3 regions of the Sulfitobacter sp. M39 genome follow, and region 2 is predicted to be linked to each of the others. Evidence: riboswitches for the same ligand, from Rfam matches in the RefSeq annotation. Region 2 holds a riboswitch; each other region holds the start of a gene.
The links. A riboswitch is a leader RNA that binds a small molecule or an ion and turns the genes downstream of it on or off. The one in region 2 is predicted to bind cobalamin.

Region 1: linked by a shared signal. The riboswitch ahead of GLP43_RS07600 (ABC transporter substrate-binding protein) and the one ahead of GLP43_RS00365 (DUF1636 family protein) in region 2 are both predicted to bind cobalamin.
Region 3: linked by a shared signal. The riboswitch ahead of bluB (5,6-dimethylbenzimidazole synthase) and the one ahead of GLP43_RS00365 (DUF1636 family protein) in region 2 are both predicted to bind cobalamin.

The regions. Positions count from the first base shown of each region.
Region 1 is NZ_WMDZ01000001.1:1,577,602-1,588,142, reverse strand. Features, by position in the region: gene GLP43_RS07640 (L-serine ammonia-lyase) at 1-151, shown strand, start outside; gene GLP43_RS07635 (nitroreductase) at 245-925, shown strand; gene GLP43_RS07630 (TetR/AcrR family transcriptional regulator) at 974-1,561, opposite strand; gene GLP43_RS07625 (hypothetical protein) at 1,641-1,937, shown strand; gene GLP43_RS07620 (homoserine dehydrogenase) at 2,044-3,330, shown strand; gene recJ (single-stranded-DNA-specific exonuclease RecJ) at 3,429-5,168, shown strand; tRNA gene GLP43_RS07610 (tRNA-Glu) at 5,244-5,318, shown strand; tRNA gene GLP43_RS07605 (tRNA-Glu) at 5,575-5,649, shown strand; cobalamin riboswitch at 5,774-5,972, shown strand; gene GLP43_RS07600 (ABC transporter substrate-binding protein) at 6,117-7,133, shown strand; gene GLP43_RS07595 (FecCD family ABC transporter permease) at 7,154-8,182, shown strand; gene GLP43_RS07590 (ABC transporter ATP-binding protein) at 8,179-8,946, shown strand; gene GLP43_RS07585 (catalase) at 9,051-10,541, shown strand, end outside.
Region 2 is NZ_WMDZ01000001.1:64,538-75,078, forward strand. Features, by position in the region: gene GLP43_RS00360 (cobyric acid synthase) at 1-1,439, opposite strand, end outside; cobalamin riboswitch at 1,606-1,823, shown strand; gene GLP43_RS00365 (DUF1636 family protein) at 1,918-2,298, shown strand; gene cobW (cobalamin biosynthesis protein CobW) at 2,295-3,329, shown strand; gene cobN (cobaltochelatase subunit CobN) at 3,336-6,596, shown strand; gene cobG (precorrin-3B synthase) at 6,593-7,735, shown strand; gene GLP43_RS00385 (precorrin-8X methylmutase) at 7,736-8,365, shown strand; gene GLP43_RS00390 (precorrin-2 C(20)-methyltransferase) at 8,368-9,084, shown strand; gene cobJ (precorrin-3B C(17)-methyltransferase) at 9,081-9,818, shown strand; gene GLP43_RS00400 (cobalt-precorrin-6A reductase) at 9,794-10,541, opposite strand, start outside.
Region 3 is NZ_WMDZ01000001.1:1,122,058-1,132,598, forward strand. Features, by position in the region: gene exbB (tonB-system energizer ExbB) at 1-800, opposite strand, end outside; gene GLP43_RS05490 (Fe2+-dependent dioxygenase) at 802-1,485, opposite strand; gene GLP43_RS05495 (TonB-dependent receptor) at 1,550-3,976, opposite strand; gene GLP43_RS05500 (hypothetical protein) at 4,163-4,639, opposite strand; gene hemP (hemin uptake protein HemP) at 4,636-4,800, opposite strand; gene GLP43_RS05510 (BCCT family transporter) at 5,158-6,801, opposite strand; gene GLP43_RS05515 (hypothetical protein) at 7,168-7,929, shown strand; cobalamin riboswitch at 7,966-8,143, shown strand; gene bluB (5,6-dimethylbenzimidazole synthase) at 8,194-8,874, shown strand; gene GLP43_RS05525 (hypothetical protein) at 9,112-10,110, shown strand; tRNA gene GLP43_RS05530 (tRNA-Thr) at 10,299-10,373, opposite strand; gene GLP43_RS05535 (hypothetical protein) at 10,458-10,541, shown strand, end outside.

The DNA.
Region 1 (10,541 bases), 1.5 Mb from region 2:
CGCCGCGTCGCTTGCGCTGCGCGGCGACGGCACGCATCTGGTGCCGCTGGACGCCTGCATCGAAACCATGCGTCAGACTGGCGCGGATATGTCTGAAAAGTATAAAGAAACCTCGCTTGGGGGTCTGGCGGTCAACGTGCCGAACTGCTGATCTGACGCAGCGGCACGCGGCCCCACCCGCGCTTGACCCCACCGTGGAACTGCAACAGTCTGACAGCCGTCAGGAAATTTGCGGGAGGGCAAGATGGAACTGAAACAGGCAATGCAGGAACGGCGCAGCATCCGGGGCTTCAAGAAAGACTTCGTGCCGCGCGCCTTGCTGGAAGAGGTCATCGCACTGGCCAATCGCGCGCCATCGTCGATGAACACCCAGCCGTGGCATCTGCATGTGCTGACCGGCGAACCGCTTGAAAAAGTCCGCGAAGGGAATTCGACCCGTATGTTGCAAGGCGTGCCGCCGGTGCGTGAAATCAGCGATCACGGGGCCTATGCCGGTGTCCACCGCGACCGGCAGGTCGGCATCGCGAAACAGCTCTTTGCCGCCATGGGGATCGAACGCGACGACAAGGAACGCCGCCAAGATTGGGTGATGCGCGGCTTCCGCCAGTTCGATGCGCCGGTGTCCATCGTCGTCTGCTTTGACAAGTCGCTGGATGACAATGGCACCATCGCGCATTTCGATCTGGGCGCGGTGACCTACGGCCTTGTCCTCGCCGCGTGGAGCAAAGGTCTGGGCTGCGTGATCAACGGTCAGGGCATCATGCAATCGCCTGTGGTGCGTGAACATGCGCAAATCCCCGATGATCAGGTGATCATGACCTGCGTCGCCATGGGCTGGCCGGACGAGGATTTTTCGGCCAATGCCGTCGTCTCTACCCGACGCCCCGTCGAAGAGGTCACGCGGTTCGTCGGCTTCGACGACTAACGCCCTGCGCTGCGAAGCGCCGCAAAAACAAGCGTCGCGTGCGGGGGCCTACCCCGCCGTGACCGACTTGCGCACCATATCCCAATATTGCGCGATCACCTCGTCCAGCGACAGCCGTCCGCCTGCGCGAAACCACGTGTTCACCCCCGTCAGCATCGCGATCACCGCTAAGGTCGCGATCTTGGTATCGGCGATGGCGAAATCCCCCGCCGCCGCCCCGTCGCGCAAAATCGTCTCTAGCTGGTCTTCGTATTGGCGGCGCAATGCTTCGACCTCGGCGAAGTTCTCGGGCGTGAGATTGCGCAGCTCCATATAAGAGATGAAAACCTCGTCCGGGCGGTCGGCGTGAAAGCGGATGTGAAAGTCGACGAATTGGCGCAGGCGATCCACTGCGCTTTGACCGGGGTCACTGTCGCAGGCCGCAAGCAGGTCGTTCATATGGTCCTGCAACAGGCTGAACAGCAGCGTCTGCTTGTCCGGCGTGTAATTATACAATGCGCCCGCCTGCACCCCGACTTCCGTCGCCAGTGCCCGCATGGATACGGCAGCAAAGCCGTGACGGGCGAAAAGCCGCAACGCTGCCGCGCGGATTTTGGGCCGAGTGATGTCAGAATGTGATCCGGTTGTACGCGCCATGGGTCAAAGGTTAATTGAACGCATGTTCAAAGGCAAACCCCTGCTTGCGCGATTTCCGTCGCTGGTGCATGACTGATCTATGACGCACCGTATCCTTCTTCCGCTCTGCCTTGCCGCGCTGACCCTGCCCGCAGCCTGCACGCAGTTTCCCGCGCTCGACAGCCGTGCCACGCCCGAGCTTCTCGCCTCGGACTATCCCGCGCTTGTGCCGGTCGATCCGCTGCTTGCCAAAGCCGAGGCCGGACAGGTGAACATCCCGCAAACCGAAAGCGGGCTGACATCGCGGGTCGAACGGTTGCAGGCGCGTGCGGCGCGCTTGCGCGGATCGGTTCTGTCGGGGTCGGAAAAGCAGCGTTTGTCCCAAGGTTTGCAATAAACCGCATGCAATGTCGCGTTGCGTGCGCGGTGGGAAAGGGCTACATCGCGGCTAAACCCCCGAAACGCCGCAGCCCGCTGCCGCGCACCACCAAAAGGATTGCACCATGTCACAACCGCTTCGTCTTGGGATTGCCGGATTGGGCACCGTTGGGGTTGGCGTGGTGCGGATCATCCGCAAGCAGGCTGCCTTGATCGAGGCCCGCACCGGTCGCCCCGTCACCATCACCGCCGTCTCTGCCCGCAGCCGCGACAAGGACCGCGGTGTTACATTGTCGGGCTACGCGTGGGAAGATGATCCCGTCGCACTGGCAAAACGTGATGATGTGGATGTCTTTGTCGAACTGATGGGCGGCGACGAAGGCCCCGCCAAAGACGCGACCGAAGCCGCGCTCGCCTCGGGCAAGGATGTGGTCACCGCCAACAAGGCGCTGCTGGCGATCCACGGTCAGGCGCTGGCCGAACAAGCCGAAGCCGCCGGCGCGCTGATCCGCTATGAAGCCGCCGTAGCCGGGGGCATCCCCGTGATCAAGGCGTTGACGGAAAGCCTTGCCGGTAACGAGATCACCCGCGTCATGGGCGTGATGAACGGCACCTGCAACTATATCCTGACCCGCATGGAAGAGACCGGCAACGGCTATAACTCCCTGTTCGAAGAGGCCGAGGCGCTTGGCTATCTTGAAGCGGACCCGAACCTTGATGTCGGCGGGATTGACGCGGCGCATAAGCTGGCGATCCTGTCCTCGATCGCGTTTGGCACACAAGTGGATTTCGACGGGATCGAGATCGAAGGCATCCAGCGCGTCAGCATCGACGACATTCAGGCTGCCGCGAATATGGGATACAAGATCAAGCTTCTGGGCGTCGCGCAAATGACCGGCCGCGGGCTGGAACAGCGCATGCAGCCCTGCCTTGTGCCCGACAGCTCTCCGCTGGGACAGCTCGCGGGGGGGACCAATATGATCGTGCTGGAAGGCGATGCGATCGGGCAGATCGTCCTGCGCGGCCCCGGTGCCGGTGAAGGCCCCACCGCCAGCGCTGTATTGTCGGACATCTGCGATATCGCGCGCGGCTGGCATGGCCCGGTCTTTGGTCAGAAGGCAGCCACGCTCGCCTCGGCCACTGCAGCCCTGTCGCAGCGCCCCGCCGCCTTCTATCTGCGAATGGGCCTGCTGGACAAGCCCGGTGCCCTGGCCAAAGTCGCCACCGTTCTGGGCGAGGCCGGCATCAGCATCGACCGCATGCGCCAGACCGAACACCGCAGCGATCAGGCCCCGGTCTTGATCGTCACCCATAAATGCAGCCGCACCGCGCTGGACGAGGCTCTGGCCGCGATGGCGAAAACCGGTGTGCTGGCAAGTGATCCCGTGGCGCTGCGGATCGAGGATCTGTAACCCCGAGGGGCGCGGCTGCCCCCTGCCCTTCCCATTGTGGGGAGGATGGGGCGGATGCCTTCGGCGAGGATTTTTGACCATTTGGAAGGGGGAGATGCATGAGCTTTCTATGTGTTAATGCGTCTTTGACGGGGCGTCGCTGGGTTGGCCCCGGTGTCGAGGTGGAACGCGCGACCGAAGTTCTCGTGCAGCAGACCAGCCTGCCGCTGGCCCTGTGTCAGGTGCTGGCGCGGCGCGGCGTGGCGGCGGAAGAGGCCGAGGCGTTTCTTGCGCCGTCGTTGCGTGATCTACTGCCTGACCCGCGTTCCCTACGCGACATGGAGAAAGCCGCGACCCGTTTTCTAGCTGCGGTCAAAGCGCGTCAGCGGATTGCCGTTTTTGCGGATTATGATGTCGATGGTGGCAGCTCTGCCGCGCTGCTGCTGGTCTGGCTGCGCGAGATGGGCTGCACCGCGACGCTTTATGTGCCGGACCGGATCGACGAAGGATATGGCCCCAACGACGCCGCGATGGCCGAGCTGGCCGCGGCTCATGATCTGATTGTCTGCGTTGACTGCGGGACCTTGTCGCATGGGCCGGTGGCCGCGGCGGTCGGGGCGGATGTCGTTATTCTGGACCACCACCTGGGCGGAGAGACCCTGCCCGACGCCTTGGCAGTGGTGAACCCCAACCGGCAGGATGAAGACGGTGCCTTGGCGCATCTTTGTGCCGCGGCAGTGGTGTTCTTGATGCTGGTCGAGGCAGGGCGCCAACTGCGCGAAGCGGGCGCACGCGGGCCTGACCTGATGGCGCTGCTGGATCTGGTGGGGCTCGCCACGGTGGCCGATGTCGCCCCGTTGATCGGCGTGAACCGCGCCTTTGTGCGTCAGGGGCTACGCGTCATGGCGCGGCGCGACAGATTGGGGCTTGCCGCCTTGGCCGATGTGGCGCGGATGGATACGGCCCCGGCGGCCTATCATCTTGGGTTTCTGCTTGGCCCGCGGATCAACGCGGGCGGGCGCATCGGGCAAGCGGATCTGGGGGCAAGGCTGCTGGCCTGCGATGATCCCCATGAGGCGCAGTCGCTTGCCGAAAAGCTGGACCTGCTGAACACCGAGCGCCGCGATGTCGAAACCGCCGTGCGCGCCGCCGCGCTGGATCAGGCAGAGGCCCGCGGCTTTGACGCGCCTTTGGTCTGGGCCTCGGGCGCGGGCTGGCACCCGGGCGTGGTGGGCATCGTCGCCTCGCGGCTTAAAGAGGCGTCGAACCGGCCGTCGATCGTGATCGGGTTCGAGGATGGCATCGGCAAAGGCTCCGGCCGATCGGTCTCGGGGATCGATCTGGGCGCGCCTATCCAGCGGCTGGCGGCGGAGGGGCTGCTGATCAAGGGCGGCGGGCATAAGATGGCCGCCGGTCTGACCGTTGCCGAAGACAAGCTGGAGGAAGCGATGGCGCGGCTGTCAGAGCTCTTGGCCAAGCAGGGCGCGCATCTGGCCGGCGCGGCAGACCTGAAGCTGGACGGCATGTTGATGCCCGCCGCCGCGACGGTGGAACTGGCGCAGCAGGTGGAGCAGGCAGGCCCCTTTGGGGCCGGTGCCCCTGCCCCGCGATATGCCTTTGCCGACATGCAGATCCGCTTTGCCAAGCGGGTGGGTGAAAGCCACCTCAAGATCAGTTTTGGCGACGGCAACAACACCAAAATGGACGCCATCGCCTTTGGCGCATTTGACGGCCCGCTTGGCCCGGCACTGGAAAACCACGGTGGTGCACGGTTCCATCTGGCCGGTCGTCTGGACATCAATACCTGGCGCGGCCGACAGTCCGTGCAGCTGCGTCTGGAAGATGCGGCACCTGCGTAAAAATTTTTCATTTTCTTTCGATTTCTGCTTGCGCGCCTGCGCCGCATTCCTTAGAGAAGCGCTCACAAGCTAAGTGGCCCGTTCGTCTATCGGTTAGGACGTCAGGTTTTCAACCTGAAAAGAGGGGTTCGACTCCCCTACGGGCTGCCACTTGTGCCTTTCCCTGACATCCCAACATACTACGCTGTGAATGTGGGCGAGATGCGTTTCGTTCGCTGTTCGGGGCCGGTTTGGACTGGCACGGCGCACGCCGTAGCAAGCGGACAGTCAAGCGCCCCGCATCAATGGCACTTAGGAATGTGGTATCAAACCCCGTGAATTTTTTGCCGTATTTCCCCCCTTTCTCACGCTGCTTCCACTTGCGCCCGCCGATGGCTTTGCCTAAAGAAGCGCTCACAAGTTAAGTGGCCCGTTCGTCTATCGGTTAGGACGTCAGGTTTTCAACCTGAAAAGAGGGGTTCGACTCCCCTACGGGCTGCCACTTGGTTTTCCATCCGTTTGTTGTTCATGCCTCTAGCGCGTTCTGCGGAACTGTAACCTGCGTCATTTGCCTTTGTCACACGATGGTGCCCCCAAAAACGCAACTTGACGGGTGGGCGGACAACTGTCATCGAAACCGGGTCGGTTTCCTTCGGGAAATAATAGGGAATTCGCCATCCGCGCTTTGGTCTGGATGAACCGGAACTGCCCCCGCAACTGTAGACGGTGAGCTACCTCCATCATGCCACTGGGCCTCAAGGTCCGGGAAGGCGGGGACAGCCGCGATCCGTCAGTCAGGAGACCTGCCGACACTGAACCTGAAACACCGGGCGGGGTTGCTCGGGAGAGGATGATGATGGGACCGGATCTTACCACACGCGCAGACCAAAATGCGCCCGCGCGCCGTTTGGCTAGCCCCTTGTCTTTCTATTCAAAGACCCCGGCATCGGACCAACCGGAGCCCTTGATATGAAACCATTTTTTTCCAGCCTGACTCTGATTGCGAGCCTTGCGGGCAGCACCGCGCTTGGCGCAGAGACAGACTATCCGCTGACCATCGATAACTGCGGCCACACGCTTAGCTTTGACGCGGCCCCCCAGACCACCGTGACCATCGGGCAATCCACGACAGAGATCCTGTATCTGCTGGGTCAGCAGGACCGGATCGCGGGAACCTCTGTCTGGTTCAGCCCTGTTTTGCCAGAGTTCAAAGACACCAACGATGCGATTGAACGGCTGGCGGATAACGATCCCAGCTTTGAAAGCGTGTTGGGTAAACGCCCCGATCTGGTCACCGTGATGTATGAATGGCACGTCGGCCCCGAAGGTATGGTCGGCACCCGCGACAGCTTTCACGAGGTGGGCGTGCCGACCTATGTGATGCCCACCGATTGCGCGGCCAAGGATAACTCTGTCGGCGCGGACGGCACACGATCTGAACTGTTCACGACCCAGCAGCTGTATACCAGCATCGAGGAACTTGCCCGGATCTACAACGCGCAAGATGCCGGTGCCGCCCTGCTGCAAGACCTGCAATCGCGCGAAGCAAAGGCCGTGGCCAAGGCCAAATCGCTGAACCTGCCTCAGGGTACATCAGCGTTGTTCTGGTTCTCGTCGTCCGAGATGGCGGCGGACCCTTATGTGGCAGGTCAACAGGGTGTGCCCGCCTATATGATGGACAAGCTTGGCGTTGAAAACGTCGTGACCTCGGCCGAGGAATGGCCGCTGGTCGGATGGGAGACTCTGGCGAAATCCGACCCGACGTTCATCGTGCTCGCCAAAATGGACCGTCGCCGCTTCCCTGCGGATGACATCGAGAAAAAGCGCGCCTTCCTGATGAACGACCCCGTCGCCCGCGAGATGACCGCGGTGAAAGAGGGCCGCATCATCACCATGGATGCCCATGCGATGGACCCGACCGTACGTGCGATCTATGCGCTGGAAACGATGGCTGACGCGCTGTCCGGTTTCGATCTGGCCGAATGACCGCAATCGACCGCTCTGTGATGCGCAGGCCGCAGTGGCACTGGTGGGTGATCATCCCGCCGGTGCTGCTGGCCGCACTGCTGTTTGGTGCGGCCATCGGCGAGGTCTCTATCCCGCCGCTGGTGGTGCTGAAGGTGCTGGCCAACAAGGCGCTGAACGCGGGCTATGCGGTCGACAAGATCGACGAGGGCATCGTGTGGAACTACCGCATGGCGCGGGCCGTGGTGGCAATGTGCTGTGGCGCCGGTCTGGCGCTGTCGGGCGTCGTGCTGCAAGCACTGCTGCGCAATGCGCTGGCGGATCCCTATCTGCTGGGGATCTCTGCGGGGGCGTCCACGGGTGCTGTGGCGGTGACCATCCTCGGGCTGGGGGGTGGTGCAATCTCGCTGTCTATCGGTGCGTTCAGCGGGGCGCTGGTGGCCTTTGCCTTTGTCGCCTTGCTGGCGCAGGCGGCGGGCGGCGGTGTGGGCCTACGGGCCGCGGGGGTGATCGTGCTGGCCGGTATTGCGGGCAGCCAGATGTTCAACGCCCTGACCGCGCTGATGATCACGAAATCGGCCAATGCCGAACAGGCCCGTGCCATCATGTTCTGGCTTTTGGGGAATATGTCGGGCGTGCGCTGGCCCGATGTCCTGAGCGCCCTGCCCGCGGCGATGATCGGGCTGCTGGCCTGTCTGTGGCACGCCCGCGCGCTGGATGCCTTTACCTTCGGCAGCGACAGCGCCGCGTCCTTGGGCATTCCGGTGCGCCGCGTGCAGCTGCTGCTGATCGGCACGGCGGCGCTGGTCACGGCGGTGATGGTCTCGGTGGTCGGTGCGATCGGCTTTGTCGGGCTGGTGATCCCCCATGCCATGCGGATCGTCGTGGGTCACCGACATGCGATCCTTGTGCCTGCATCTGCACTGGCGGGGGCGGTGTTTCTGGTCTTCGCCGATGTGATTTCACGGGTGATTGTACCGGGCCAAGTGCTGCCCATCGGAGTCGTGACCGCTTTGGTCGGCGCGCCGGTCTTTGCGCTTATCCTGATCGGCAAAAGGACATCGCCATGATCCTGTCGTGTCACGAACTGGGCTGGCGAGTGCGCAACCGCGCCATCGTCGATGACGTGTCCCTGTCCTTGCGGCCGGGCGAAAAGCTGGGGCTGATCGGGCCGAACGGGTCCGGCAAATCCACGCTGCTGCATATGCTTGCCGGTATTCAGAAACCCTCGCGCGGGCGGGTCGAACTGGACGGCGCGCCGCTTGCAAAGATGCGCCAGCGCGACATTGCGCAACGGCTGGCCCTGGTTGAACAACACGCCGACACGGCTGACCGCATCACCGTGCGCCATGCCGTTGAACTGGGCCGCACACCGTGGCTGTCGGCCCTGCGCGGGTGGAGCGCAGGAGACGACGCCATCGTCACGCAGGCGCTGGCGGATGTGGATCTGTCGGGTTTTGGCGACCGCCACTGGCACACGCTGTCGGGCGGTGAACAACAGCGCGTCCATATCGCCCGTGCACTGGCCCAAAGGCCGCAAGTGCTGCTGCTAGACGAGCCGACGAACCATCTGGATATCCGCCACCAGCTGTCGATCCTTGAGCTGATCCAGCGCTTGCCGACAACGGCGATCATCGCCCTGCACGACCTGAACCAAGCCACGCTCTGCGACCGGATCTGCGTCTTGCAAGATGGCAAGCTGCGCGCCATCGGCACCCCCTCCGAGATCATGACAGAAACCCTCCTGCGCGAGGTCTTTGGCGTCTGCGGGCATTTCCTTGTCGATCCGGCGGATAACGCGCAGGTGATCCGCTTTCACACGGCGACCCATTAAGCCGCGCAACAGGCCACACCTCTATCCAACTCCTTACGCATTTTGTCGGGAACCATCCGTCACGCTACAGGTTTTGCCAGTGGATCCTGAAGGAGTAGCTACAGATGACCGACAAGAAGCAAACCCCTCCCACAACCACAGACGCCGGCATTCGCGTTCAAAGCGATGAACATTCGCTGACCGTTGGCCCCGATGGCCCGATCGTGCTAAATGACGCCTATCTGCTGGAACAGATGGCGAATTTTAACCGCGAACGTATTCCAGAGCGCCAGCCACACGCCAAAGGCTCGGGCGCCTTTGGCACCTTCGAGACGACGCAAGACGTGTCGAAGTACACGATGGCGAATATCTTCCAGCCCGGCGCGCAATGCGATGTGGTGATGCGGTTTTCGACCGTGGCAGGCGAACGCGGCAGCCCGGACACATGGCGCGACCCGCGCGGCTTTTCGATCAAGATGTACACGGACGAAGGTATCTTTGACATGGTGGGGAACAACACCCCGATCTTCTTCATCCGCGATCCGATCAAGTTCCAGCAGTTCATCCGCAGCCAGAAACGCCGTGCGGATAACAACATGCGCGACCACGACATGCAGTGGGATTTCTGGACGCTCTCGCCCGAAAGCGCACATCAGGTGACCTATCTCATGGGCGACCGTGGCATTCCGAAAAACTGGCGCGAGATGAACGGGTATTCCAGCCACACCTATTCGCTGGTCAATGCCGAGGGTGAAAAGTTCTGGGTCAAGTTCCACTTCCACACCGATCAGGGCGACGGCAATGCCTACCTTAGCCAAGACGAAGCCGACAAGCTGGCGGGGACCAACGGCGATTACCACCGCGCCGATCTGTTCAACAACATCCGCGACGGGAACCACCCCAGCTGGACGCTCAAGTGGCAGATCATGCCTTACGAGGATGCCAAGACCTATCGCATCAACCCGTTTGATCTGACCAAGGTCTGGCCGCACGAGGACTACCCGCTGATCGAAGTCGGCAAGCTGACCCTGAACCGCAACCCCACCGATTTCCATACAGAGATCGAACAGGCCGCGTTCGAGCCGAACAATATGGTGCCGGGCGTGGGTCTGTCGCCGGACAAGATGCTGATGGCACGGGGCTTTTCCTACGCCGACGCACACCGCGCGCGGCTTGGCGTGAACTACAAGCAGATTCCGGTCAACAAGCCCGTCTCGCCCACCCATAGCTATTCGAAAGATGGTGCGGGCCGGACAGAGAAAGTGTCTGACCCGGTGTACGCGCCTAACTCTTACGGTGGGCCATCCGCGCAGCCGCACCAGCACGAGGCTGGCCTATGGTATTCCGACGGCGACATGGTGCGCCAGGCCTATACGCTGCGCCCCGATGATGACGACTGGAGCCAGGCTGGCAAGCTCGTCCGCGAGGTGATGGATGCTGACGGTCGCGAGCGTCTGGTGTCGAATGTCGTGGGGCACCTCTGCGACGGTGTCAGCGAAAAGGTGCTCGTCCGTGCCTTTGAATACTGGCGCAATATCGACAAGGAGACTGGCGACAAGATCGAGGCCGGTGTGCGCGAGAAGCTGGGCGGGGAATCCAAAGCCCCCGGTATGGCC
Region 2 (10,541 bases):
GCCAGCAGGGCGGACACGTCCAGATGGGTTTCCATATGGTCAGCCAGCGCGTCGAGCGTATCTTCTACGGTCTGACTGTAGGAGCTCGGCCCTGCCCTCAGCCCCAGTTGCGCCAACCAGGCACTGCGGAAACTATCGTTGGTAAAGAGCCCGTGCAGATAGGTGCCGGTGATCTTGCCATCGCGCGACCCTGCCCCGTCGGGGATGCCGTTGATATGCGCAAAGGGCATGGCGCAATCGGCCCCCACCGTCTGCCCGATGTGGATTTCATAGCCGTCGATCTGCGTGCCCGTGGCGGCATGGTCGGCGGTGACGCGGGTCAGGGTCTTGTCCGGGGCCATGCGGGTTTCGACATCCAGCAAGCCCAGCCCCTCTTCGCGCCCTGCAGGCCCCTCGAAGCCCTGCGGATCCTCGATAAACCGGCCCAGCATCTGGTAGCCGCCGCAAATTCCCAGCACCGCGCCGCCGCGCCGCACATGAGCATAAAGGTCGATGTCCCAGCCTTGGGCGCGCAGAAAAGCCAGATCGCCGCGGGTGGATTTCGTGCCCGGCAGGATCACAAGATCGGCGTCCGCGGGCAGCGGCGTGCCGGGGGGGACCATGGTCAGCCGCACCGAAGCCTCCGCCGCCAGCGGGTCGAGGTCGTCGAAGTTCGAGATGCGCGAGAGCATGGGGCAGACGATGTGGAACCCGCCGTCGGAGGGGGCGCGCGACAGGTCCACCGCGTCTTCGGCAGGCAGCAAATGCGCATTGGCAAACCACGGCAATGTGCCGAACCCCGTCCAGCCGGTGCGGCGTTCAATCTCGCGGTAGCCTTCGTCAAAAAGGCTCACATCGCCGCGGAACTTGTTGACTAGAAAGCCGGTGATCATCGCCGCGTCCTGCGGGTCCATCACCACTTGGGTGCCGACGATCTGGGCGATGACGCCGCCACGGTTGATGTCTCCGGCCAATACAACGGGTACACCTGCGGCGCGGGCAAAGCCCATATTGGCAAGGTCGTTCTGGCGCAGGTTCACCTCTGCCGGGCTGCCGGCGCCTTCGACGATGATCAGGTCGGCGCTTTGCCCGAGGATACCGAAGCTTTCGAGCACGGGGGCCATCAACCCTGCCCGGGCCTTGCTGAAGTCACGCGCTTGCAGGGTGCTGTGGCGCTGCCCTTGCACGATCACCTGCGACCCGCTGTCGGTTTCGGGTTTCAGCAGGATGGGGTTCATATGCACCGACAGGGACCGCCCGCAGGCAATCGCTTGCAGGGCCTGTGCGCGGCCGATCTCTCCGCCGTCCTCGGTGACGGCGGCGTTGTTCGACATGTTCTGCGGTTTGAACGGCGCGACCGAAAGCCCCCGACGCGTGGCCGCGCGGCACAGGCCCGCCACCAGCATGGATTTCCCCACATTCGATCCGGTGCCCTGGATCATGATGGCGCGGGTGGGCATGGCGGGACCTCGTGTTTTTTGTGCAGCCCTTGGTGTCAGCCTGCGGTGATCCCGTCAAGCATCCGCGGGTGACGCTGCGCATTGGCCGCCAACGGGAAAATCCGCGCAAAGCGGGTTTGGCCCCTGCGTTATGACAGGCGTCGCTTGACAGGGGCGGGCAAATGACCAATGCAGGGCGTATGTTGGTTCCTGTCCCAGACAGGCGAAGAGGGAACGCGATACGCATTGATCCAGCCTTGGGTCAGCGCCAAGCGCAGCCGCCCCCGCGACCGTGACCGGAGAGAACTTTCAACCACTGGCCCAAAGGCTGGGAAGGTGAAGGTTCGCAAGGCAAGCTGCCTTAGATCCGCAAGCCGGGAGACCTGCCAGCATAGTTTGTAACGGGCGAACGGGGTGTTTCGCGACTGGCCTAGAACGCTGTTCGCATGTCGTTCGCTGCTGGCGATCCCCCTTGGCCCATCGACGTATGAGGCAAGATATGACCACCACGGATCAACCGGTCACCGTCACCATCTGCACCACCTGTCGCGCAGGTCAGATCACCGCCGAGGACGCGCCGCGCCCCGGGCAACAGCTGTTTGACGCGCTGTCGGGGCATCTGCCCGACGGTGTGCAGCTGCGCGGTGCCGAATGTCTGTCGGCCTGTTCTCGGGGCTGTTCGATGGTCCTGTCGGGTGGCCCGTCGCGCTGGACCTATGTGTACGGCGATCTCGACACTGACGCGCATTTGTCCGATATCGTGAATGGCGTCTCTGCCTATGCCCAGACATCTGATGGCGTGGTGCCCTGGCGCGAACGCCCCGTGGTCTTCCGCAAACAATCCATCGCCCGCATTCCCCCACAGGAGCCTACCGAATGACCAACCTTACCAAAATCCCCGTTACCGTGATCACCGGCTTTCTGGGCGCTGGCAAAACCACCTTTATCCGTCACCTGATGGAGAACGCGGGCTCCAAGCGTCTGGCCGTGCTGGTCAATGAATTCGGCACCGCCGGTGTGGATGGCGACATCCTGAAATCCTGCGCGATTGATAATTGCCCCGCCGAGAACATCGTCGAACTGGCAAACGGCTGTATCTGCTGCACCGTGGCCGATGACTTTATCCCCACGATCGAAGCGCTGATGGCCCTGCCTGAAACGCCTGATCACATCCTGATCGAGACGTCGGGGCTGGCGCTGCCAAAGCCCTTGCTCAAGGCGTTTGACTGGCCCGCGATCCGGTCGCGTATCACCGTGGATGGCGTGATCACCCTGGCCGATGCCGAAGCCGTGGTCAGCGGGCAGTTCGCCCCCGATCTAGAGGCCGTGGCCGCACAGCGCGATGCCGATGACAGTCTGGACCACGAAACGCCGCTGTCCGAAGTCTTTGAGGACCAGATCGCCTGCGCCGACATCGTGCTGCTGTCCAAGGCCGATCTGGCGGGCCCCGAGGGCGTCGAGGCCGCGCGCAAGGTGATCGAGGCGCATGCGCCGCGCAAGCTGCCGATCATTCCGATGACCGAAGGCGTGATCGACCCCCGCGTTGTGCTGGGTCTGGAAGCTGCCGCCGAAGATGACATCGACGCGCGCCCCAGCCACCACGACGGGCATGACGATCACGAACATGACGACTTTGAAAGCGTGGTGATCGACATGGGCGAAGTCGCCGATGTCGCCACGCTTGAGGCCGCCATTCTGCGCTTGGCGCGCGAGCAGAAAATCCTGCGCGTCAAAGGCTATATCGCCGTTCAGGACAAACCGATGCGTCTGCTTGTGCAGGCCGTGGGCGAGCGCGTGCGCAGCCAGTTCGACCGCCCTTGGGGGGACATGCCGCGCCGCAGCCAACTGGTTGTGATCGCAGAGCATGATCACGTGAACGAAGCCGCGATCCGCGCGGTGCTGGAGGGCTAAGCCGCCATGCATGTCGTCTTTCGCGAAAGCCACGGACTGGACCAAAGCGATCTGCCCCAAGACCTGGGGCAGACGCCGGCGGATCTGGTGGTGCTGTCCTTTTCGGACAGTGATCTGGGGGCTTTCGCGGCGGGCTGGCATCGGGCCGAGGGGGGCTTGCCGTCGTTGCGGCTGGCCAATCTGGTCGCGCTGAAACATCCGTTGTCGGTCGATACCTATGCCGAACAGACCCTTGCGGGGGCCAAGGCGGTATTGGTGCGGCTGATCGGGGGGGAAAGCTATTGGCCCTATGGGCTGGCGACCTTGCAGGATATGGCGCGCAAACAGCAGATCGCGCTGGCGGTGCTGCCTGCGGACGGGCAACCCGACCCGCGGCTCGACGCGTTGTCGACGCTCCCCCATTCGACGTTAAGACGCTTGCAACATCTGTGCGATACGGGCGGCGCGGTGGCTGCGCAGGCGGCACTGGCGCAGCTGTCGCTGGCCGCGGGGCTTTATGCGGGGCCGGCCAAAGGGGCCAAGACCGTGCCCGAGGCGGGGTTCTACCGCCCCCATACCGGTGTGATCCCTGCGCCGGAACCATCCGATAAGCCGTGCGCGATTGTGACCTTCTACCGGTCCTATTTGACGGCTGCCGATACCGATCCTGTGGATGCGCTGATCACCGCACTCGACGCCCGTGGCTTTGACGCCGTGGGGCTCTTCGCGCCCAGCCTCAAGGGGGACACCGCGCCGTGGATCGCGCAGCAGATCGCCCGGCTTGATCCGGCGGTGATCGTGAACGCCACCGCTTTCTCCGCCCAGCGCGGGCCGGATGAACCCTCGGTCCTGGGCGCATCGGATTGCCCCGTGGTGCAGGTCGCCTTATCGACCGCGCGTCGGCGCGATTGGGCCGGATCAGAGCGCGGGCTGTCGCCCACCGATCTGGCGATGCATGTCGTCTTGCCCGAGGTCGATGGCCGTCTGTTCGGAGGAGTCGTAAGCTTCAAGCAGCCCGGCAAACGGGACGAGGCGCTGCAATACAGCCGTTTCGCCCATCGCGCCGACGCGAACCGCGTGGATTTCATCGCCGATCGCGTGCAGCGCTTGCACCAGCTACGGGTGCAGGACAACGCGGCAAAGTCGGTGGGGGTGGTGCTGTCCACCTACCCCGGCAAAGACTGGAACATGGCCCATGCGCTGGGGCTGGATGCGCTGGCCTCCCTGCGGGAGATGACGGCGCAGCTGGCGGCACAGGGCTATGACGTGGATGCGCAGGACTTTACCGATACGCAAACGGTTGCCAGCCGTCTGGGCACCGAAACGCTCCGCTGGCCGCTGGCAGAGTATGAGGCCGCGCTTGCAAAGCTGCCACAGGCGTTGCGCGAGGATCTGATCGAAAGCTGGGGCGCGCCGCATGATGATCCTCTGTTTCACGACGGGGCGTTCTGTTTTCCGGCGCTGCGCAGTGGCAAGCTGCTGGTCGCCTTGCAACCCGAACGCGGGGCGCTGGCCGAACGTGATGATGACTATCACGATCTAAGCCGCACGCCGCGCCCGGGCTATGTCGCCTTCTATCTGTGGCTGCAACAGCAGGCGGATGCGATGGTGCATGTCGGAGCCCATGGCACACTGGAATGGCTGCCAGGCAAATCCGTCGCCCTGTCTGACGCCTGTTGGCCCGAGGCGCTGATTGGCCCGATGCCGGTGATCTATCCCTTTATCGTCAATGACCCCGGTGAGGCCGCGCAGGCCAAACGCCGTATCGGGGCCGTGACCGTGGGCCATATGCCTCCCCCTTTGGTGACATCGAAACTGCCCGATGCATTCGGACGGTTGGAACGGCTGCTGGATGAATACTCGACCGCGGACGGGCTGGACCCTGCGCGGCGCGACCGGCTGATCGCCGATATCCGAGCCGAGGCGCAGGGCCGCGGGGTTGAACAGGACCTCGGCCTTGATGCCAGCGCCAGCGCGGCAGAGGCGCTGACCCGCATTGACCGCTTCGTCTGCGACATCAAGGAAACACAATATGGCGACGGGCTGCATGTCTTTGGCGCAGGCGATCATGGGACGGGCGAGATCGACGGGCTGATCGCGGCGCTTTCGGCGCGGTTTGTGCCCCCTGGCCCGTCGGGATCACCCTATCGCGGGCGCAGCGATGTGTGGCCCACGGGGCGTAACCTGTTTACCACCGATCCACGGGCTGTGCCCTCGCGTGCGGCCTATACCCAAGGGGTGAAGCTGGCCGAGGAATTGTTGCGCAAGCATTTGCAGGATCACGGCGACTGGCCCAAAGGGTTGGTCATGGACATGTGGGGCTCTGCCACCATCCGCACGGCGGGCGAGGAGTTTGCCATGGCGCTGCATCTGGCGGGTCTGTCCCCCCGCTGGGATGACGGCAGCGACCGTGTGAGCGGGTTCGACATTCTGCCGCTTGCGCTGTTGAACCGTCCGCGCATTGACGTGACCCTGCGGGTGTCGGGCCTCTTCCGCGATATGTTCCCCGGTCTGGCGCAGTTGTTCGAGACGGCAATTGCCAAGCTGGCCGAGCGTCCCGAAACGGCTGCTGATAACCCCTATCTGGTGCAAACCCCGCGTGTCTTTGGCCCGCGCCCGGGATCCTATGGCTTGGGGATCGGCACCGCGATGGACGACTATTCCGACGAGGCGCGCACGGCGGCGGGCGAGGCATGGCTGGCTGCGTCGTCCTACGCGATCGACGCGCGCGGAGAGATCACCTATGCCCGCGACGCGCTTGAGACGCAGCTGACGCGGGCCGATAGTTTCGTGCACCTGCAAGACCTGCCCGAGACCGATCTGCTGATGGCAGAGGATTACGCCGCCCATGAAGCCGGCTTTGCCGCAGCGATGCAGCGTTTGGGCAAGGGCGGGGCCGCCGCGCTATATCATCTGGACGCCACCCGCCCCGACCAGCCCCGTGCCCGCACCCTGACCGAAGAGCTCGCCCGTGTGGTGCGCGCCCGTGCCGCCAACCCCGATTGGGCCACTGGCATGATGGCGCATGGTTTCCGCGGTGCCGCCGAGATTGCCGCGACACTGGATCACCTTGCCGCCTTTGCGCATCTGGCGGGCGTCGTGCCGGACCATCTGTTCGACGCCATGTTCGATGCCACGCTGGGGCGCGATGATCTGGTCGACTTTATGCAGGACGCCAACCCCGAGGCACTTGCTGCATTGCGCGCGCGGTTTGATGCCTTGCACCGGGCGGGGCTTTGGACCTCGCGCCGCAACTCTGTCCTTGCCGAATTGGGAAGCCCCGCATGAGCGCGCCGCAGGTCTTTGGCTGGTGCCCCGGTGCGCTGCGGCCGATGATGTCGGGCGACGGGCTGGTGGTGCGGCTGCGTGTGCCGATGGGGCGGCTGAGCCCTGAGCAGATCCGCCGCGTGGCCACGCTGGCGCGCACCCATGGCAACGGGATGATCGACCTGTCGGCCCGCGCGAACCTGCAACTGCGCGGGGTGACAACGGATAGCCATGCCGCACTGGTTGACGGGCTGCGCGAGATTGGCCTTGTCGATGCCGATCTGGCGGCAGAGGCGCGGCGCAATATCACCGTGACGCCGTTCTGGCAGGATGGGGACGACAGCCACCGCGTGGCACAAGCGCTGGCCCATGCGCTTTCCAACGATGGCGCACCCGACCTGCCCAGCAAGTTCGGCTTTGCTATCGATTGCGGGGCGCGGCCTGTGCTGACGCGCACCTCCGCCGATATCCGGATCGAACGTAGTGCTGCTGGCCTGATCTGCCGGGCGGACGGGGCAGAGGTGGGGCAGTCGGTGTCCGTCGAGACTGCCGCAGATGCCGCACTGACGCTGGCCCGCTGGTTTCTGGACACCGGTGGCGTGACCGACGGGCGGGGGCGCATGGCCGCGCATATCGCGACGAAGGGGGCTCCTGTGGGCGCTGATACCGCCCCCCTGCCCGCTGCGCCCGTCCTTGAGCCGGGTGTGACCCCGCAAGGCACGCTTCTCGGGTTTGCCTTTGGCCAGACCACGGCGGAAAGCTTTGTGCAGCTGGCGGAGCTTGGCGCCCTGCGGCTGACCCCTTGGCGCATGGTGTTGATGGAAGGGGTCACCCCCTCGGCTCCTCTGCCCGATTTCATCACCGACGCCCGCGATCCGCGCCGCCGTGTGCAGGTCTGCACCGGTGCCCCCGGCTGTCGTCAGGCCCTGTCAGACACACGCCATGCGGCCCGCGCCATCGCCGCGCATCTGTCGCCCGACAGCGACGACACGATCCATATCTCGGGCTGCGCCAAAGGCTGCGCCCATCCCGCCCCTGCCCCCGTTACGCTGACCGCCAGCCATGACGGGCATTTCACCCTTATCCGCCACGGGCGCGCAGGCGATCCGCCGCAAAGCGCGCCGCTGACAGTGACCCAAATTCAAGACAGGAGGCTTTGAGTGCCCCACACCTACGAGACCAACGGTGCCGCGATCTATCTAGAGAGCTTTGCCACCATCCGCGCCGAGGCCGATCTGGCGCGGTTCACCCCCGATGAAGAACGTGTCGCCGTGCGGATGATCCACGCCGCCGGTCTGGTCGGGCTGGAAAAGCACGTACAGTTTTCTGAAAACATGGCGCAGATTGCACGGGCGGCGCTGGCGGACGGTGCGCCGATCTTATGTGATGCGCATATGGTGTCCGAAGGGATCACCCGCACGCGCCTGCCCGCTGACAACCAGATCATCTGCACCCTGCGCGACGCCAAGGTGCCAGAGCTGGCGAAGCAGATGGGCAACACGCGCTCTGCCGCGGCGCTGGAACTGTGGCGGCCGCATCTGTCGGGGGCCTTGGTAGCCATCGGCAACGCGCCCACGGCGCTGTTTCACCTGCTCAATATGCTCGAAGATCCCGACTGCCCACGCCCTGCGGCCATCATCGGTTGCCCCGTCGGCTTTGTCGGCGCGGCGGAATCGAAAGAGGCGCTGATGCAGGATTTGCCCGTGCCGTCGATGATTGTGCAGGGGCGTTTGGGCGGTTCGGCAATTACAGTCGCCGCGGTGAACGCGCTGGCCACGTGGAAGGAATAACGATGGGCAAGGTCATTTGCATCGGGCTTGGCCCCGGCGATCCCGAACTGATGAGCGTCAAGGCACATCGCCTGCTGACCGGCGCGCAGCACGTCGCGTTTTTTCGCAAACCCGGACGGCGCGGGCAGGCCCGCACCATCGTGGACGGCATCATGGCCGAGACGGCGGTGGAACATGCGATGGAATACCCCGTCACGACAGAGATCCACTTCAGCGATCCAGAATACAACCGTCTGCTGTCGGCCTTCTACGACGATTGGGCTGACCGTTTGACCGACCTTTCGCAGACCGAAGATGTGATCGTGCTATGTGAAGGGGACCCGTTCTTTTACGGGTCGTTCATGCATCTGCACAGCCGCCTTCAGGGCCGCGCCGAGGTCGAGATCGTGCCCGGCATCACCGGCATGTCGGGCTGTTGGACCGCGACGGGGCATCCGATCACTTGGGGCGATGATGTGCTGACGGTGCTCATGGCCACGCTGGACGAAGAAGAACTGACCACAAGGGCCGCCAATACCGATGCGCTGGTGGTGATGAAGATCGGGCGCAACCTTGATAAGTTGACGCGCGCTTTGACCAAGGCGGGCCGCTTGCAGGACGCATGGCTGGTCGAAAAAGGCACGATGGCGGGGCAGACGGTGCAAAAGCTGACGGAAGTCCCGGCCGAAGTGCCCTATTTCTCGATCGCGATCGTGCATGGTCAGGGGCGGCGCCCATGACCGGCTGGGTGCGCGTTGTCGGCCTTGGCCCCGGAGACGAGGCGCTGGTAACGCCAGAGGTGCGCGCCACCGTGGACGAGGCGACCGATATTGTCGGCTACATCCCCTATGTGCGCCGGATTGCCCCGCGCGACGGGCTGACCCTGCATGAAAGCGACAATCGGGTAGAGCTGGACCGCGCCGCACATGCGCTTGAGATGGCGGCCGAGGGGCGACGTGTGGTGGTGGTATCCTCGGGCGATCCGGGGGTCTTTGCCATGGCCTCTGCCCTGTTCGAGGCGTTGGAGAAAGGCCCGAAAGACTGGCTGGCGACCGATATTCGCGTCCTGCCCGGCATCACCGCGATGCTCGCGGCGGCGGCGCGGTTGGGGGCACCGCTGGGGCATGATTTCTGCGCGATCAACCTGTCGGACAATCTGAAACCCTGGTCGCTGATCGAAAAGCGGTTGCGGCTGGCGGGGGAAGCGGGCTTTGCCATGGCGTTTTATAACCCACGCTCGGCCTCGCGGCCGCATCAGTTCGCCACCGTGCTTGATATTCTGCGCGAGGCCTGCGGGCCGGAGACCTTGATCTCTTTCGCGCGCAACGTCAGCCATCCGGACGAGACATTGCGCACCGTCACGCTGGCCGAAGCGACGCCAGAGATGGCCGATATGCGCACGGTCGTGATCGTCGGCAACGCCGACACCCGCCGCGTCGGGACACATATCTACACGCCACGGTCCGTCGTATGATCAAGCCACGCCAGGATATCGTCGAGCCGCGCAAATGTGGTGCGAGGGGGCACCGCGGGGCGCTGGATCATCAGCACCCGCAGCCCCAGTTCGCGCGCGGCGATAAGCTTGGCCTCGGCCCCCGTGCCGCCGGCGTTCTTGGCGATGATCAGCGCGGTCCCATGGTCGCGCAGCAACGCGATATCTCCGGCCACGTCGAACGGTCCGCGGGCGAGGGTCACGGTCGTATGCGGCAAGGGCAGCGGCGCGGCGGGCTGGTCCACCAGCCGCAGCAGATAATGGTGCTGCGGATGGTCGGCAAAGACGGACAGCGCCTGCTTGCCGATGGCCAGAAAAACGCGCGTCGACACCTGCGGCAGCGCAGCGGCGGCGGCTTCGATATTTGGCAGATGGGTCCAATTGTCGGCGGCAGTCTCGGACCACGGGGCACGTTCAAACGCGGCCAGCGGGATGCCTGCCTGCGTGCTGGCGGCATGGGCGTTACGGCTCATCTGTGCGGCGAAGGGATGGGTCGCGTCGATCACACGGGTGATGTGGTTCTGCGCAATAAACGCCAACAATCCGGCCACGCCGCCAAAGCCACCCACGCGGGTGGGCAGCGGCTGCGCCACGGGGGCCGCCGTGCGTCCGGCATAGCTGAACAGCGCATCATCACCACGGTCGGCCAGCGCGCGCGCGAGGTTCGACGCCTCTGTCGTGCCGCCAAGAATGAGGGTGCGCGTC
Region 3 (10,541 bases), 1.1 Mb from region 2:
GCACGGTCCAGATCGCGCGACAGGCAGCGTTCCACCAGCGCCGCGGCATCCCCCACACGCGCCCGGTAGCCTGTGACGACGCGGGTAATGTGGTTATAAAGCAGCACGGCAGGGATCGCGGCGACCAGACCGATGGCGGTGGCCAGCAGCGCTTCGGCGATACCGGGGGCGACGACTGTCAGGCTGGTGCTGCCGCTTTCAGCGATGCCGATAAAGCTGTTCATGATGCCCCAGACCGTGCCGAAAAGCCCGATGAACGGTGCCGTCGACCCGATGGAGCCCAAGATCATCGCGCCCGACTGCATGGAGCGCGCGGCCCCCGCTTCGATCCGCGAAAGCTCGGATGCGACGCGTTCCTTGATGCCCGCTTTGTTTAACCCGTCAGAGATGTCGATCTCTGCCAAAGCGGCGCGGATCATGGCGCGCATGGGGCCGGAGAAAGATTTCGCCTGCGCGCCTTTGAGGGCACCTGCTTTGGCAAGCTTGCGGTAGGACCGGCGCAGCCGTGCGTTGGCCCAGCTCACCTGCAGGATCTTGCCCGCCCATACGGCCCAGCCCAGAACCGATGCGATGGCCAGCCCGAACATCACCGCCTTCACGACGATATCGGCCCCCATGAACATGGCCAGCGGCGAATGGCCGCCCTGTTGCGCGGCCACGCGCATCGGCTCGGACAGGGCAGGGCCGATCCATTCGTCAGCCCATGTGATCAGCGCGATATTGACCGACGCAGTGTCGGCTGCGGCCAGTTGCGGCGTTGCGACAAGGACGGCCGCCAGAAGGATGCTAGGAAATTTCATATCAGGTCTCTGCCCATTGTCGGATGAGGTTGTGGTAGATGCCGGTCAGGCGCACGGCGGTCGGGTCGTTCAGACCCGCGCTGGCCGACAGCTCTTGGATGGATTGATCCAGATCGAAGAGAATTTCGCGCTGGCCGCCGTCGCGGATCATCGACTGCACCCAGAAGAAGGACGCAACACGCGCACCACGGGTGACAGGCGTGACCTGATGCAGCGAGGTTGACGGATAAAGCACGCAGTGCCCCGCCGGCAGTTTGACCGACTGGGTGCCGTAGTTGTCTTCGATGACCAGCTCGCCACCGTCATAGTCGTCGGGGTCATTCAGGAACAGCGTGCACGACAGGTCGGTCCGCAGGCGCTGGCCGGTTTGCGGGTTCACGCGGATGGCGTTGTCGACATGCACGCCGAAGGTCTCTGCCTCTTCGTAGCGGTTGAACATCGGGGGCAGGACATGCAGCGGGAGGGCGGCGGAAACCCACGTGGGGTTGCCCATCAACCGCTGGAGCACCAGCGTCTGCAGGTCGGGCAGAACGGGGCTGTCGAGGGGAATTTGCTGATTGCGCTTGGTTTGCGCCGATTGCGCGCCGGCGGTGTTGCGGCCGTCGTCCCATTGGGCCGTGTCGATAACCGATCGGATATGGGCAACTTCCTGCGGTGACAGGATATTTTCGACGCAAAGCAACATGGTGTATCCTTTCGAGGGGATCGGCTGGCGGCGCGGGTCTGCGCCGCCAGCCTTGGTGTGTGGTTTAGAACTTCATGCTGACAGAGATGGACGCAGAGCGGCCCGGTGCCACATAAACGAAGGGCGTGCCGGAGCGGTACAGCGCGTCATAGTAGGTTTCGTCCAGCACGTTATCGATACGGAAGTTGACCGAGGCATCATCCGTGATGTGGTAATCTGCCATCAGGTCAAAGCGCCAGTAGCTGGGCAGCTTGTTGCCGTTGGTGGCCGCGAATGTGCCGCCCTGAACGCTGCCGCGCCATGTTGCTTGGCCGCCAAAGCTCCACTGGTCGTTATAGTCGTAACGGGCCAGTACGTTGAACTGCTCGTGCGCGATATTCGCGAACTCTTCGCCAACGTTGTCGGGGTTGCTGCTTTTCAGCACTTCGCTGTCCATCAGGGTCGCACCGCCGAACAGGCTCAGCTTTTCGGTGATGTTGCCGCCAAAGCCCAGTTCGATCCCGCGGACGCGGTATTCGCCGGTCGCGGTGGTCACAACAGGTGCGCCGCGGCCGCCTGTGCTTTCACGGGCATTGTCCTTGGTGGTCTGGAACAGCGCAGCGGTGGCGGTTAGGTTGCCGAACTGCCATTTGGTGCCCAGTTCAATCGCGGTGTTTTCTTCAGGCTCCAGCAGCAGGTTCGAGGAATCGATCCCGTTGTAGCTGCCGCCGCCTGCGTCCAGTTCATCCCCGACGGGGTTGGTGGAGGTGGCATAGGACAGATAGATCGACCCGTTGTCGCGGGGTTTCCAGACAACACCGGCATTCCAGTTGAACATGGTGTCATCGCGCGACAGCGTATCGGCACCGGCTTCCGTGGTGGTCCGGCTGACGCTGTAGTCATCCAGACGGGCACCAAGGTTCAACTGCCACTGCGGGTTAAAGGTGATCGTGTCGTTCAGATACAGCGACCGTGTGGTGACATCGGTCAGCGTCGCATCGGCGCTGCGGACAGGTGTCGCTGTGGAACAGCCGCTGACATCGGGGTTGTAGATCGCGACAGAGCACCCTTCGAGACGGTCCTCGGCAGTGCCGCCCCCCACTTCGGAGGATAGGCCGACATAGCCGCGCTGGCTGATCTCTTCACGCGACAGCGCGAAGCCCGCGATCATGTCATGGCGCGCCGACCCGGTGTTGAAGCCAAAGGAAAGCTCGCTGGTGTTCGACGCCACCTCGTTGACCTGATACCGGCTTTTGGGGGAGGCCGTCAGCGTCCAGTTCTGCGGATCGGCACCCGAGGTGTCAGGGCGTTCAGGCGCCGACACGATATAGTCGTTCTCGGTCCGGCTGAGACGGGAGCGGTTGGTGAAGGTCATGCCCGGTGTGATTTCAAAGGTGGCGCCGAAAGTGGCAACGCTTTGTGTCGCATCGTGGAAATCGCGGTCTGGGTTGCCGTAGAAGGTGTCACGGTCCAGCGTCGGACGGCCTGCCGCGGATTCGGTGAAGGGTACGCCGTTGGTGCCATCCCATGGCACACCCCAGTCTGGCATCTGTTTCATCTGGAGCTGGTAGGCTTCGAAATCCAGTGTCAGACGGTCGGTCGCTTCGTATTCGGCTGCAATGGACAGACCCAGACGGTCGTCTTTGCTACCGTCGCGGCCGGCAACGTCACTGACTTGGGCGACGGCACCGATGCGGGTCTTGAAGCGGTCGTTCCAGACCTTGTTCCAGTCGACTTCCTGACGCGCCAGATCGGCGGTGCCAAAGGTCGTGGTGGTTTTGACGAAGTCCGTGTCCTGCGCCTTTTTGGTCACCAGATTGACCGCGCCGCCGGTGGTCGAACGCCCTCCGATAGAACCCGATGGGCCTTTGGTGATCTCGACCTGTTCGGCCATGAATGTCTCGCGCACGGCGACACCGGAATCACGCACGCCGTCGATGAAGACGTCGTTGGAGGACCGGAAGCCGCGGATGAACAGAACGTCGCCGAATGCGTTGCCGCCTTCGCCGGTGCCCAATGTGATGCCGGGGGTGGTGCGGGCGAGTTCACGCACCGATGTCGCGTTCTTGTCGCGCAGCACTTCCTGGGTGACTGCGGTGACGGTGCGCGGTGTATCGACCAGCGGTTGCGTCAGCAGCGAGTTGCCCGATTGGACGGCCTGATATCCGGCTTCGGGGTTGGCGTAGGGGGACAAGCCGTTTTCGCCAGCGACGGGCGCGGCGGGGGCGGCAGCAACGGGGGCCTCGGCCACGACGGGTGCAGGGGCGGGTGCTGGTGTCGCGCGGGGGGCAGGGGCCGCCGCGGCGCGTTTCTTGGCGGGTTGTGGCTTGGGCTTGGCGGCCTGCGGCTCGGAGGTTTCAACCTCGATCCCGGGAAGCAGCAGCGGCTCGTCGCTGGATTGCGCATAAAGTGCTGCAGGAGACGTTGCGCCGATGGCGGCGGCCGTCATCATGCCGATGCTGCGGCTGGCCGTGTGGCCACGCAAGCTGTGTGGTGTTTTCGTCTGAGTCATAGTGCCCTCGTCATTGCCCATTCGGGCTGTTTTTAGGGGGCTGGTCTGGACGATTGGCTACCTATTCACGGGCGGGTTACTAAGGCTGATAAAAACAATCAAGTATTAAACTTCGGCAACCTTACAAAAATTTCAATGGGTTGTAGCGTTGCACATAAGGCGCCGATCGGGCGTGTGAAGCGCCCGTTAATGCAGCGTCGGTGCTGCTTCCATTTGCGCGACCTCGCTAGGAGCGCTCAGGCGCATCCGTTTAAGCGCAAGCCCGAAATCCGCCGCGAGTGATGCCACCAGCGGGGCCATATCGGGGCGCACAAGCAGCGTGGCGATCAGCATCGCGTCTTCGCGCTGCCCGTCTGTTGCCGTGGCGATGAAGTTCGCAAAGCAGGATTCGTCCGATCCCAGACATTTGCACGTGACCGAATGGCGCATCAAAGGCCGCCGCCCGAACCGTGCACAAAGCGAGCATAGCTGTTCAAACGTAGCGAGCGCCTTGCTCCCGTTGGTGTGGCCGAGGACGCTGGCAAAATCGCTGCTGACTTTTTCCTGCGCATCAGGCCCGTCACACCACATCCGCAGATAGATGACCGACGCGGCCTGAAGGCTGTCTAGCTCTGTGATGAACCCTACCGGGGCACCGCCGGGGTGCTGATGTGCGTCATTCATTTGGTCAGGATCAATTTGCCAGCGCGTGTGATTCGCAGGGTGTAGGTCTGGGTATCCAGCACGATTTGGGCCAGATCTCCGCCTTCAGTCAGGTCGCGGGCAGAGTAGGTCGGCAGCGCGTTCATCGGGGCTTGGGTCTTTGGGGGGGCATGAAATGTCATAGGGCTGCTCTATCAATGGTCATGGAAAAAGAACGTTGCACGCGGCACTGATCACCAGACAGCCCTGCGGCTTGGTCCTGACGGTGAACGGCAGTCTGCGTTCTGGGGAATGGTCTCATCGTGGGACTCCTCACATCACATGTGTCGGGCGTCCCCGTGATCATGGGCGGGGTGGCTAGACGTTCCCACAAACCTGATTGAAATTATAGGGTATGTCAATCCGACAGTTTTAGTCGGAATACTTTGCGCGATTTTTTGTGTGTCTGTATCGCGCAAATGAATACCCCCCGCTGCACGGGGCGGCGGGGGGTATCAGGTGCTTTGACTGGCAAAGCACAAACGTCGGTTATTGCGGTGTTATTGCGTCTTCATTTCGGCGCGCAGGCCGCGGAAGATTGCGTAGCACAGGAACAGCAGCACCACAGTAAAGGGCAATCCGGTAGAGATAACCATCGACTGAAGCGACTTGAGCCCGCCCGCAGACAGCAGCAACACGATCGCTACGGCACCTTCGAAGATGCACCAGAACACGCGCTGTGGCGCAGGTGCGTCGACCTTGCCGCCTGCCGTGATCGTATCGATCACCAGCGAGCCGGAGTCAGACGAGGTCACGAAGAACACGATGACCAAGACGATCCCGATCAGCGATGTGATCCCGGCAAGCGGCAGCGCATCCAGCATGGCGAACAGCTGGCGTGGCAGCTCGGCTTCTTGCGCGGCGGTGTAGCCGTCGCTGATCACCTGATCGATTGCCATGCCCCCAAAGACGCTCATCCACAGGACGCAGACCACGCTTGGGATCAGCAGGACGCAGGTCAGGAATTCGCGGACCGAACGGCCACGGCTGACGCGGGCGATGAACATGCCGACGAAAGGTGACCAGCTGATCCACCATGCCCAGTAGAACGACGTCCAGCCTTGCATAAAGTTCACGTCTTCACGGCCAACGGGGTTGGACAGGGCCGGCAGGTATTCACCATAGGCCAGCAGGGACGATCCAAAGGTCGACAAGATTGCCCATGTCGGTCCGACCAGCAGCACAAACGCCAGCAGCAGGAACGCCAGACCCATGTTGATCTCTGACAGGACTTTGACGCCGCCATCAAGGCCGCGCAGGACGGACACGGTCGCCACCGCGGTGATGCCGGTGATCAGCAGAACCTGAGTTGTTGGGCCAACCGCCAGACCAAAGAGCTCGTTCAAGCCCGCGTTGGCTTGCGTGGCCCCCAGACCAAGCGATGTCGCCAGACCAAAGAGCGTTGCAAATACGGCGAGAATGTCGATCACGTGACCGGGCCAGCCCCAGACGCGTTCCCCCAGGATCGGGTAAAAGGCAGAGCGGATGGTTAGGGGAAGACCCTTGTTATAGCTGAACAGCGCCAGCGCCAGACCAACAACGGCATAGATCGCCCAAGGGTGCAGGCCCCAGTGGTAGATCGTGGCCGCCATCCCCAGACGAACCGCTTCGGCTTGATCGCCCGCGGCCGCGCCCAAAGGTGCCCAATCGGTGCGCAGACCGTCTTCGCCAACAGCAGTGCCACCCATGGAGCTCGAGAAATGCGATAGCGGTTCAGAGACGCCATAGAACATCAGACCGATGCCCATGCCCGCCGCGAACAGCATCGAGAACCATCCAAGGTAGGTATAGTCAGGGCTTGCTTCGGCCCCGCCAAGGCGCACACGGCCCAAAGGCGTGATGATCAGCAGCAGGCAGAACAGCACAAAGATGTTGCCGGCAGAGATAAAGAACCAGTCAAAGCCCTTTGTCACCGACGAGAACAGCCATGTGAATAGCGCGCCAGAGTGTTCGGGCAGCGCGAGGGTGTAGAATACAAAGGCAACAATACACACACCCGAGATCGCGAAGACCGGGTTGTGAATGTCGAAGCCGAAGGGCCCCACGCTGCCTTCTTTGTTGTCTTGGCCGATCTCGTAATCCGTGTCGATTACGGCAGCGGCCCCGTCGGGTGTCGGGATACCCGGCGACGTTTCATCTGTCATTAGATGCTCTCCATTTTATGTATTTGCGACTAATCATAGCGCAACTCCGACAAAACGACCACCGCTGCGCGGGAATTAAGTAAATGAATATCATGGCTTAGCCCCCGGAAGCGGGCTTGACGCCCCGTTTGCGGGGCGCGGGCTATGCGTTTTTTCCGTGGTTTACCGCGAATCCCCTCTTTGGATTCGGGTGAAACACCGGGGCGGATCCGCGTGCCGCACTGCCCAAGCCCGTCTGAACGGAGGGGGCAACCGCACCGCGGGATAGCGCCCTATCCCAAAAGATATGCCGCCCTATCCGTCCATGGCTCCGACCCACCTGCTTGCGCAAATGAAAGCGCGGGCGTCTGCGGTCACCATGGTCCCATGACAAATTTTTTCATCATGGGGGATGATATGAAAGTTACTTGCACACTACCAATTATCGCAACCGCGGCACTTCTGGCCGCTACCACTGTCAGCGCCGAAGGGTTCAGCCTGTCCGGTGCGCGCTCTGCCATGCAAAGCGACATCTCGTTCAACGTTATGCAATCCGCAGGGCAGGGGCAGATCAAGCTGCGCCATAAGGTCCAGCCCAAAGCGCAGGTCCGGTCCAAGACCGTGAGCAGCCGCAGCCGGTCCTTCCAAGAGCTAAGCGGGGTCAGCACTGCCGCGGACCTCAAAAGCCTCATCGCTTGGGCCGAGGCGGGTCCGAAGGGCTATGACGCCGTGCAATACGGGGCCAAACGGCTGCCGCCACAGCGTCCGACACAAATGACCATCGGAGAGATCTACCGCTGGATCGACCGCACGCCGGGCCAACCGCATGCCATCGGTCGATACCAGTTCATTCCATCCACGCTGCGCAGTCTGGTGCGACAGGCGGGCCTGAGCAAGAATGACCGCTTTACCTCGGCGGTGCAGGACGGGCTGGCAGATATCCTTTTGGTCGATGCGGGGTTTAATGCGTTCAAGAAGGGCAAGATCAGCCGCCACCGCTTTATGGAAAACCTCGCACGTATCTGGGCCGGTTTCCCGACCTCTAACGGGCGGTCCTATTATCACGGCTATGCAGGCAACAAGGCTGTCATCTCGTGGAACGAGTTCGACGCCGTGATGAAGAAGATTTTCGCAACCAAACGCGGCTGATCCCCGCGTTAGGGCTTGTTCCGGGCGGACAGCCGTGGCCCAATGGCCGGGTCTGGTGTCCGCCTCGCGGAAGAATCGGGAAGCTGGTGAAACTCCGGCACGTGCCCAACGCTGTAATGGGGATGGTTTGCGCATAGGCCACTGGAATATTCCGGGAAGGCGCGCGGACCAAACGACCCTAAGTCAGAAGACCGGCCAGACAGTACAGCTTGCCCCGCATGGACAGCGGGATTGGCGCATAAACGTATTGTTGGGGACTGAACAATGCCGATACCCTCTGCGCTGGCACCCGCTGCGCCTTTTTCAGATGCTGAACGCGACGCCGTCTACAAGGCGATCTTTACCCGCCGCGATGTACGCGATCAGTTTTTACCCGATCCAGTGGCCGAGGATGTGTTACACCGCATACTAACCGCCGCGCATCACGCACCGTCCGTCGGGTTGTCACAGCCGTGGAACTTCATCGTCATCCGGGATCAGGCCGCACGCGATCAGGTCTGGCACGCCTTCAACCGCGCCAACGAGGAAGCCGCCCAGATGTTCGAGGGCGACCGCCAGACAACCTATAGGTCGCTAAAGCTCGAAGGCATCCGCAAGGCACCGGTCAATATCTGCGTGACCTGTGACCGCAGCCGTGGCGGCAAGGTCGTGCTGGGGCGCACCCATAATCAAAGCATGGATCTTTATAGCACGGTCTGCGCGATCCAGAACCTCTGGCTTGCCGCCCGCGCCGAGGGCATCGGGCTGGGCTGGGTCAGCGTGTTCCGCGATGCCGATCTGCGTGACCTGCTGAAGATCCCCGACCGGATAGAAATCGTCGGCTACCTGTGTTTGGGCCACGTGGACGAGCTTTACCAGACGCCCGAACTTGAGGTGAAAGGCTGGAGCAAACGGCTCCCCGTGGACGAGATGATCTTTGACGGCACGTGGCAGGGCGATCCTTAGGCGGTTCCTCGTCGTTCGCGACGTCACCTCCCGCAGTGCGGGTATTTTGTATCATCAGCGGAACCATGCCGGTTCCCTGACGTTGCCTTTGTGAAGCCGACGCATACCGCGTGCGGCACGCATAGAGGAGTTCTTCCAAATGGGCGGTATCATTTATCTCGTAGGTCTTGTGGTCGTGGTCATGGCGGTATTGTCGCTGATCGGTCTTGCGTAAACTAACGCCGGGGAGGCATTTACATGAACACGACACTCACTGAAAAAACTGCCGATGGATCCTATGTCGACTGGCCCGCAATTTTCGCGGGTACCGTTGTGGCTGTGGCAATCGGGCTCTTGCTGACCGCCTTCGGCGCGGCGCTTGGCTTGTCGTCGATCACGCTGGACGGAACCGACAATTCATCGACGCTTGAACTGGTGCTGACCGCGCTGTGGATGGTGATCACGCTGGTCGCGTCCTATCTGGCCGGTGGCTATATCGCGGGCCGCATGCGCCGCCGCGTCGAAAGCGCCACGGATGACGAAGTGACCGCACGTGACGGGATCAACGGTTTGGTTGTTTGGGGCCTCGGGTCTGTGATCACCGCCGTGATGCTATCAAGCGCGCTGAGCTTTGCAGCTAATACCGCGGGCAATGTTGCTGCGGGTGCAGGCAAAGCAGCTGGTACGGTCGTCGAGGCTGCGGGCTCTGCCGTTGGGGGTGCTGCCTCCGGTCTGGCCGATGCGGCGGGTGCTGCTATCCCGGATGAGGCCAAGAATGATCCGACAGATTACCTGTCGAACCAGCTTTTGCGCCCCAATCAGGTTGACCCGGTCACCGCCGATCCCGAGCAATTGGCAGAGCAGACCGCCAGCATCGTCGCGAATATCTACCGCACGGGTGAGGTGAGCGAGGAAGACCGGACCTATCTTGCCGGTGCTGTTGCCGCACGCACCGATCTGACCCAGGCTCAGGCGAAAGAGCGCGTGGACCAGATCGTGACCCAAGCGCAGGAAGCACGTCAGGAAGTCGAAGACGCTGTTGCCGCTGCCAAGGCCGAGGCTGAACAAGCTGCGGCAGAGGCGAAAGAAGCAGCGGTTGAGGCTGCGCAAACCGCGCGCAACGCCGGTATCCTGACCGCCTTTGTGCTGGCCGCCGCGTCACTGATTGCCGGTGTGGCATCTGTTGCAGGGTCGGTCCACGGGGGGCGCCACCGCGATCAGGGCCGTCTGTTTGCCGGTCTGACATACCGCGGCTAAATTGCTTCACGTGAAAATCAAAACCCCGGCGGCGCAAGCGGTCGGGGTTTTCTTATTTAATCGTGATTCGGGATGTTCCGGTGCGGAGGGCGCGACGACGACCTCAGGCGCATCCATGGCACATGCCAAAACCGCAACGCCAAATAAATAAGGCATCAGGGCAAAGCGATATGTTTAAAGGGGGGATCTGGTGCTGAAGGGGAGGATTGAACTCCCGACCTCGTCATTACCAATGACGCGCTCTACCACTGAGCTACTCCAGCACTGTGGGCGGGTGATTAGACCCATTCGCAATATGGTGCAAGCGTAATCTGGACCATATCGGTCCGCTGCGCTAGACAATCGACATGTCAAAGGATACCGCCCCACAAAAGCCGCCAAAACCCAATGCATTGCGGGAAGACAGGCTGAAAGCCGCGCTGAAAGCCAAT